Regions from separate parts of the Anoxybacillus andreesenii genome, predicted to be linked through region 2. Evidence: predicted binding sites of a transcription regulator. Region 2 holds the regulator's gene; each other region holds the start of a gene.
The links. The regulator Rex, encoded in region 2, represses fermentation and respiration genes when NADH is low (regulators of the CRP and FNR family bind a similar motif). The targets are predictions, from matches to a motif close to TTGTGAAATATTTCACAA.

Region 1 (2,191 bases), on a different contig from region 2:
ATATATCGGAAGTAATCAATAAATTGAATGTGAAAAATCGCATTGAAGCAATCTCCATTGCCCAAGAAAAGGGCTGGCTGTAGCAACAATGGTTGAGAAAAGAGCCGTAGTTTTCCACCCACTTTGATTGTTAAAATCTATCAAATCTCTTTGGAACATTTCATTCATGAGAGAAAAGAAGTATGATAGAGAAAAGGCATCTAGAATCGTCAAAAGGGGTGGATATATGAAGACGTATCGAATTTCCTGGTATGCAGTGGTGGAGGATGATAGTGTCTTAGATGGCCGAAGCTTAATCCACGCACAGACTCAGGAAGAAGCAATTGAGAAATTAGTTATTAAAAAGTCTCATGAGTACCGTCTTAAAGCCAATATGGTACAAATTCAATCAATATGGGAGATTCCAAGCGGTGAATCCAATGAAAGCAGCTCATAAAGGGTTGCTATTTTTTTATAAGTTATCCTAAAAGATATCCACATAAAAAGTACCTTTATAACAACCATCCACAAAGTTACCCACATTATCCACATTATTATCAGGAAATACTCACAAAAAGTTATCTACAAATGAAAAAGTGGGATGAATTAATATATAACAAGGCTTTTATTATATTCATCCACATTATCAACAGGGGTGTGGATAAGTAGGTTCATTTTTTGTTCAAATTTCTCAAAATTAATATGTAGAAATTGTGAATTGGATTGTTTCCACTGTTGGAATGGTATATAGTAAAACTATAGAAAATAAGTGAAAAACTTCACAAGATGTTCACCCAAGTTACTTTCTATTAACTATAAGCTGGCCGGCTTATCATACAAACCTTTGTATTCAAAAATTTTTTACATCAAATTGTGAATGATATCACAAAAAAGGAGAGGTTTATGATGAAATGGTGGAAAACTCCACAAGTATCTGTAGCTTGGACAATTATTAGAATTTGGCTTGGTCTTCAATGGATTGAAGCAGGCTGGGGTAAAATAACAGGTGGGTTTGATGCTTCAGGATTTCTGAAAGGCGCAATTGCGAGTGCGAGTGGGGATCATCCAGCAGTACAAGGATGGTACGCAGCATTCCTTGAAGGTTTTGCATTACCAAATGCCGATTTATTTAGCCATTTGGTTGCCTATGGTGAATTATTAGTGGGACTCGGACTCATTCTTGGTGCAGCTACTATCCCAGCTTTAATTGCAGGAGCATTTATGAACTTGAACTTCATGTTAGCAGGAACAACTAGCACTAATCCAATTTTATATACAGTTGCAATGGTTCTTTTATTCGCAGGAAGTGGAAGCTATTACTGGGGCGTCGACCGCTTTGCAGTACCGTTTATTAAAGCAAAATTAAACAAAGATAATAGAGCAGTGGTTAATCAAAATTAAAGGGTGTTTATGAGGAGGACGAAATCATAGGGTTTCGTCCTCCTCTTTTTTTGGTATCCTTATGATATAAATGGAATGAACTAGCTAAGGAAGGAGCCGTCCATTTGAGGATTAATCATAAAAGTAATTCAAGGGAAAAACAAAGCTTATCAGATGAATTATTACGTATATTTGAGGAGCGGCCTCTTCGTGCAACTAGGAATCAGCAATATTTTGAGGATAGAAAGGTTCTTGAAACACAATTCATCCTTCATACAATCCAAGATGAACATGGCCAAAACCTATTCGGGATAGAAATTCAAGTCGAAGAAATACCTGTACTTGAAATACAGAATTTTTTTAAAAATGTACAGAACGGAAAAAGATATGATCTTTCGGTAACCTTTACATACGATCCAGCGATTCACTGCTTTCAACGTGAAGTGGATGAGCTAATACAAGAACTGATTCAAATTTGCGGTGTTGATAAGTTTTTTCCTGAGGAATCCATTAATAAAAAAAATCTCTTGTTGATTCCACCGTCTTCCTGGAGCCAAGTCCTTTCATATCTCATCAATGTACCAAGCACCCAGCTTAAGTACAATGGGAAAGTGTTTCGCGGACTACAATTGTCAGAGGCACTCCATACTGTTCAATTTGATTTCAAAGAAGCAACGGGACAGGGGTATCAGCTATCCATACAGGGCTTGGGGCAGATCATGCTGATGCCGATGTACCACTGTGTTCTTGACAATGGGGTACTTGTCCATTTGGATCAAGCAGGCTACAAGCAATTCATGAGTATAAAGGAAATGCTAGAGAATACCAACTT
Region 2 (2,191 bases):
AAATATTGAAACATGGCTGGGGATTGAATTGGGCTCGGAGAACACACAGCAAATTCTTTCACTTATTGAGTCTTTTCCTATTGTTGTATTAGTAAGTTCTGTTATTGGTCCCATTCTTGAAGAAATTGTCTTTCGAAAAATATTGTTCGGTTCACTTTATAAAAAGTTCAATTTTTTCATTGCGGCTTTGATCAGCTCCATTATTTTCGCCCTGGCGCATATGGAGCCTGAACACTTACTTTTGTATTCAGCAATGGGCTTTACCTTTGCCTTTCTTTATATCAAAACAAAACGAATCATTGTGCCAATCTGTGCACATGTCGCTATGAATACCTTTGTTGTACTCGTCCAATCCGTATATAAAGAAGACATAGAACGGATTTTCCGAGAAGCCGACAAGGTGCAAAGCTTCATTGGAGGTTTTTTCCTATGAGACAGTCTACCTTGTTTTCAGGAATTCTATATATTGTGTTTGGCTTATTTTTTACTTTTTTCGCCATCCAAAACCTGCAGCAAACTGGGGAATGGGGCTTTTTTACCTACCTGCTCATTCTCTTAGCCACCTTTGATATAGGAGGCGGTCTTCGCATGGTCTTCTTCCATTTTAAGCTTAAATCTATCCAGAAAAATAAGAAATGAGCCCTTCAAAAAGGCTCATTTCATTTCATTTTATTCCACTACTTCTTCCTCATCCACCGTATAATGCTTTAAGAAATAGACCAATGACTGCAATTCAACTGCAAGGTCAATATGATGGACTCGTGTTGTCGGAGGAACCGTTAGCCTTGCTGGTGTGAAATTAAGGATCCCTTTTACATCTACCTTTGCCAGCCTATCTGTAATCGACTGGGCGAACTGAGCAGGAACGGTTAAGATAGCGACCGTGATGTTCTCTTCTTTGATCACTTTTTCCATATCGTCCATGTGAAAAACAGTTATATCCCCGATGGTTGTGCCCACTTTATCTTCAGCTACATCGAAGGCAACAGCAATCTTTGTATTATTGTTTTTGAGGAAATTATAATTTAAGAAGGCCGTTCCAAGATTTCCAACCCCTATTAGGGCTACATTTGTTAACTCATCCTGATCAAGTGTCTTACGGAAAAAACTCAATAGGTAGTTCACATTGTACCCATAACCCTTTTTCCCTAATGCTCCAAAGTACGAAAAATCTCTACGAATCGTTGCAGAGTCTACCTTTACCGCTTCACTAAGCTCCGCAGATGATACCCTCTGCTTCCCTGATGAATGTAAATTCTTTAAGAACCGGTAGTATAACGGCAGCCTTTTTGCTGTTGCCTGAGGAATTTTCACTGTATCATTACTCATCCTATTTCCCCCACCCTATCATAAGTCTAGCTTATAAAATCTCATTCTCTCTTCTAAAATCACCGTTTTTTCCACCTGTTTTTTCAACGAGGTAGGTTTTTCCGATGACCATCCCTTTATCAACGGCCTTACACATATCGTAAACCGTCAAGGCGCAGACCGACGCAGCCGTTAGCGCTTCCATTTCTACTCCTGTATTTCCCTTTGTTTTGACTGAGGCCAAAATGATGAGACGATAATTTTCATTCTCTCGCTCCCATCTGAAGGTAATGTTCACACCTGTTAGCGGAATCGGATGGCACATTGGAATAATATCTGCAGTCTTTTTGCAGGCCATAATTCCCGCCACCTGTGCGACGGCTAGGACATCCCCTTTTTTAATTGTATTGTTGGTTATTTGGTCATATATCTCTTTATTTACCGTAATACTTGAGCTAGCAATTGCGGTCCTAACCGTTTCCTTTTTATCACTAACGTCGACCATTTTGGCTCTGCCTTCTTCGTTAAAATGAGTAAATTCAGCCATATTCTATACACCTCACTTCAAACTATACACTATTTTGACAGATTTGTGAAAACATTGTTATGACTTTCACAAAAGATTTTTAAATACCGCCCATAACCTTCTTTTATTGCCGTTCCCATTTTTGTACGTTACACTATTGCTAGAAATACTGAGGTGAAAACGATGATCTTATTGCAGGTAAATCAATTATCAAAATCATATGGGGCTGATCCCATTTTAACGAATATCAAGCTGGAAGTGCAAACTCGTGACCGCATTGCCCTCGTTGGACGAAACGGTGCAGGTAAATCCACCCTTCTCAAAATAATAGCAGGACAGCTTTCCTATGAATCAGGG
Region 3 (2,191 bases), on a different contig from region 2:
GGCAAGATAGGAAGAAATCAATACCTCCTGATATAAATCCTCTGAGAGCTGCTTATGCTGAACTAGTTTATAAATATAGTTTAATAGCGATTGTCCATTCTCCTGTACCCATTCTTCAAATATGTTTTCTAATTGATTTTCGATTTGTTTTGTCAATGTTTTTTCCTCCTCAAAGCACAAAAACACTCTTCACCCTAATAGACGCTTATGCGAAGGAATAACCCTACAGTTTTCTCTAAAGAAATTGAAAAAGCAGTGGGATTAAACCCACTGCCTTCCTCTCTACCAATCATTATTTATGCGGATATCGAATGGCCTGCTTCGCTTTTTCCTTTGCTCACTAGCTTGCGAAGGTATGGCAATACGAAACGATCTAAACCAAATTTACCTGCGTTATAACCTGCTGCCGCAATGAAGACTCCCATAATCACATCAGTTGGGTTATGAGATACTGTACCTGACAGCATAAATGCAAAGTTCATGACTAAGGCGAAGAATGCAGCTGCTGTTGTGAAACATCCAAGAATAAGACCAAGACCGACTAATAGCTCTCCCCAAGCTACAAGGAAATTGAATAATCCTGCATTAGGAATCGCAAAGCTTTCAAGGAAGGAGACCCAACCGCTATAGACCATATTTCCATCAGGTCCCATAACCGGATTTGCAATTGCTCCCTTTAAGAACCCACTTGCATCAAAGCCGCCGGTAATTTTCCCCCAGCCTGCTGACATCCATGCCCAGCCCAAATATATTCTTACAATGGTTAAAATACCAGCAACAATATTATTTTCTCTTAATAATTTTCCAAACATCATAATCTCCCCTTTTCTTAATAATAGAAATATTATTTCTTCTTACAATTAAAGATTATCATTTTCAGTTGACAATAACATTATTTTGTGACTTTTGTCACATTTTAGAAACAATGATTTGACAAATATTTGAATTCTATTATTTTCTAGAAGGGTCTCACATGTTATAGAACAGAAAAAACCCTTACTTTGAAGGGTTTCTAATAAGAGGCTATTTTTTTAATTTTGACTGTTTTGTGAATGGGAGTGACTTTTTTCAGTAGTTTTAACTATTTCCAGGTTTGAAATTATTTTACAAAAAAATTAATCACATAGATGGGTTTGCCACTCTTTTTAGAGAATAATAGGATACTCCAATTTTCTTACAAATGGTTAAGTAATGCATCAGGGTAAGAAGAACGGTACCTGTATTCATTCCGATGATCACTCCATCCATACCGAAACTTTGCATCGAGCCAAGAAAATAAATCAGAGCAAAGGAAACAATTGTCGACCACACATTATGAATGAAGGCATCCTTCAATAGACCAAGCCCAATTAAATAAGCCTGGAAAGGAATCACAAAGAAATGGAGAAGGAAGTAGGGAATTAATACTTGTAAATAAAGGGCCGCGGTCTCGGAGGTTAAAAACAGATTTGTTAATGGCTCGGCAAAAAAATAGAATACGAGGACAACGGGCATACCGTATAAGAAGGTAACTCCAATTACCTGTCTTAATAAATGCTGCAGCCTATCCAGATCCCTTTGGGCATAGGCTTTTGACACAGTTGGAATCAGAACAATTAATAAGGAATGAGCAATAAAGGCTGGAAAGAAGCCGATGGTCATCGCCACACCTGCCATGAGGCCAAATTGTTCGGTTGCTAGGCTTGCAGTCATTCCGGATTGTAGAAGGGCCGCTTTAATTAAAAAGGGCTGGATCGCATGGGTTAACGAATGAAAGACTCTTATGCTTGTTGTAGGAACAGAAACCGCGATCAAATTCTTCCGTACAGCTTTGCCGCTAATATATTCTGAGGAACGAGGCCTCATTTGTTGATACTGAAGGTAAAACATATGAAGCAAATATAAGAAAATGACAAACTCGCTTCCTACAAAAGTAAAAAAAGCGATCAAAATAGCCGATTCCATATCAAATTCAAACAGCTGAAACAAGAACACAAGCAGGCCGAGCTGGACAAATTTCCGCATGAAATTCGCCAATGCAATCTTGCCCATCTGCTGCTTTCCCATAAAGAACCCTCTTGCGATGGACGTAAAGGAAACAAGCGGAATAAGGACGACTATCAGCCATTTAAAAAGTGGATGATATTCCTTAAACATCGTTAAGAACGGCATGAGCAGGATAAATAGAATGAGAAAGACGGCAGTAATGACC
Region 4 (2,191 bases), on a different contig from region 2:
GGTTTTTGGCTTCCCCTCTTCCTTTTTACAGCCAGCAACAGCTAAAGTAGCGGAAATTGCCGTAGCCTTTAGCAAGCTTCTTCTTGTCAGTTCCATGATTCCTTTTCCTCCCTTTTTTGTAAGAGATTAATCAAAAAGATAATTTTAAAGTGACAAATGCCACTCGATTCCAGCAAGCGATATTGCAAAAAAAATTAGAAGATCCCAGATATCTCACGAGGCTTGACTCTAATGGCCAAAGGATTGTCAATGACACAGCGTTGCTCGCATATCCCACAGCCGACACATTTCTCCTCATCGATCACTGGAGCAAAAATGGCATGGATGTTATCATCTGGCTTTAGATGAATATCAAGCTTGATCGCTTCATCAATTAATGGGCACTCGCGATAACAGACCTCGCAACGCATCCCTTTGTATGCGATGCATGCCTCAGTATCAATAACTGCCACACCCATATTGACATCGCTTACATCCGAGATCCCATGCAGGGCATCTGTTGGACACACTTCCACACAGGGAAAATCCTTGCATAGCATACATGGACTCTCACGTGCTACAAGATAAGGAGTGCCTATTCCGAGCCCAAGCTTCTCAGTTCCCATGAGAATCGAATCATACGGACAGGCTTGGTTGCATTTCCCACATCGTATACATAATGCAAGAAATTCATCTTCATCTGCTGCCCCCGGCGGACGTAAAACTGCCTTACTTCCACCCTTCATCATATTTAGGAGCTCATACGCTGCAAAACCACCGATCAGTAATTTAGCAAGCCCTTTCCCTTTCATAGCCTCACACCCTAATTTTGTTAAGTGGCTTATTCACATGTTAGATTTTTCCCACAACTATTTCTGTGATATTTTCCACAAAGTCAAAAAGTTCACAAATCTCTAACAATCTTGTCCAAATTCCAAACAAGAGGGGCGAAAAAATAAGTTCACAATATATCCATAGTATTTTCATCGCTAATTACTTATCTTTAATGATGGGAGGTTGTGACGTGAAAAAAATATATATTATTTGTGGAGTTGTAGTAGCTATCGGTATCATTGCTGGAATATCTTTTTTCATCATTCGAGATCAAACATCTGTTATTCCTGAAAATATCGAATTAGTCACGATGAACAATGAGCAGTATAAGTTCTCTGAATCGGAAAAGAAAATGAAGGTCGTTGAGTTTATGTACACGAATTGTCCAGACATTTGCCCAACAACAACTCTGAAGATGAACATGCTGAAGAAGGATTTACAAGATGCTGGAGTATTTGGAGATAAAATTCAATTCTTGACCATTACGATTGACCCTTATCGCGATACGCCAGAGGAACTAATAAAATATATGAAGAATTTCGAAGTGGAAGATGATGGGAATTGGATTTTCCTTACTGGTGACCAAAAGAATATTAAGAGGGACATCAAACAAATTGAAGAATTAGCTGGGACCTTTCAATTCCAGTTCAGAGATCCAGGTGATGGATTCTTTATTCATTCCACATTCGTTTACCTATTAGATGAAAACAACCGTTTCATCAAACGTTTCCCAATGGGAGAAGAGTTCAACAGAAAAGAAATATTCGACAAAATTATGAAGAAGCTTGACTAATGAAGGCTCATTTCTTAATACAAGGCTGGGTTAATGTTCAGTTGTAATATTAGCCATATGTGTGAACGGGTTTTGCTCGGTACGAGCAACGTAGTGAACACATGCACATATGGCGGTATCAAGAGCAACATTAATATTTAACAGCACCTAATACAAAAAGGAAGCGATGTTCGCTTCCTTTTTACATTATGCGATATTTTGCTGTTAGAAAAAAGCCAAACTAATTCGATGGAGCCGCTTGCTGCTTTAGAACAATGAGTGTCTTAGAGCGAGGTTTTGTGATACTTGCCTTAATACCAGATTTTTTTAGACGATCGACGAGCTCAATTAATTTCTTCCTGTCCATCTCCAAAACTCCTTTTCCGTTCCTTGTTGTCTTTATTGTAAACAACAAATATGAATAAACTATGAAAAAATGAAAAAAATTTATTAAGGAGTTAATTTTAATTTCTTTCCTTTATAGTTCTGAATGGTTGTCTCGTGATAATCGCCATCTACCCAGGATTTCATTTGGTTATGATACCAATCATTAAGCACATGACCGGATTGCCCTGGCCCTACTAGATGGTAACCCTTCGTAAGATC

Region 1: J2S07_RS12365 (DoxX family membrane protein) is a predicted target of Rex. The motif match lies at 747-764, and genes of this name have one in related genera.
Region 3: J2S07_RS09050 (DoxX family membrane protein) is a predicted target of Rex. The motif match lies at 898-915, and genes of this name have one in related genera.
Region 4: J2S07_RS14830 (4Fe-4S dicluster domain-containing protein) is a predicted target of Rex. The motif match lies at 872-889, and genes of this name have one in related genera.

Annotation. Positions count from the first base shown of each region.
Region 1 is NZ_JAUSTU010000011.1:26,222-28,412, reverse strand. It holds gene J2S07_RS12375 (response regulator transcription factor) at 1-83, shown strand, start outside; gene J2S07_RS12370 (hypothetical protein) at 227-436, shown strand; gene J2S07_RS12365 (DoxX family membrane protein) at 886-1,380, shown strand; gene J2S07_RS12360 (DEAD/DEAH box helicase) at 1,485-2,191, shown strand, end outside.
Region 2 is NZ_JAUSTU010000036.1:5,107-7,297, reverse strand. It holds gene J2S07_RS20015 (CPBP family intramembrane glutamic endopeptidase) at 1-433, shown strand, start outside; gene J2S07_RS20010 (YdiK family protein) at 430-639, shown strand; gene J2S07_RS20005 (redox-sensing transcriptional repressor Rex) at 670-1,329, opposite strand; gene moaC (cyclic pyranopterin monophosphate synthase MoaC) at 1,361-1,855, opposite strand; gene J2S07_RS19995 (ABC-F family ATP-binding cassette domain-containing protein) at 2,018-2,191, shown strand, end outside.
Region 3 is NZ_JAUSTU010000007.1:90,733-92,923, reverse strand. It holds gene J2S07_RS09055 (RNA polymerase sigma factor) at 1-156, opposite strand, end outside; gene J2S07_RS09050 (DoxX family membrane protein) at 297-812, opposite strand; gene J2S07_RS09045 (polysaccharide biosynthesis protein) at 1,120-2,191, opposite strand, start outside.
Region 4 is NZ_JAUSTU010000014.1:82,024-84,214, reverse strand. It holds gene napA (nitrate reductase catalytic subunit NapA) at 1-96, opposite strand, end outside; gene J2S07_RS14830 (4Fe-4S dicluster domain-containing protein) at 195-791, opposite strand; gene J2S07_RS14825 (SCO family protein) at 1,004-1,606, shown strand; gene J2S07_RS14820 (hypothetical protein) at 1,827-1,952, opposite strand; gene J2S07_RS14815 (penicillin acylase family protein) at 2,036-2,191, opposite strand, start outside.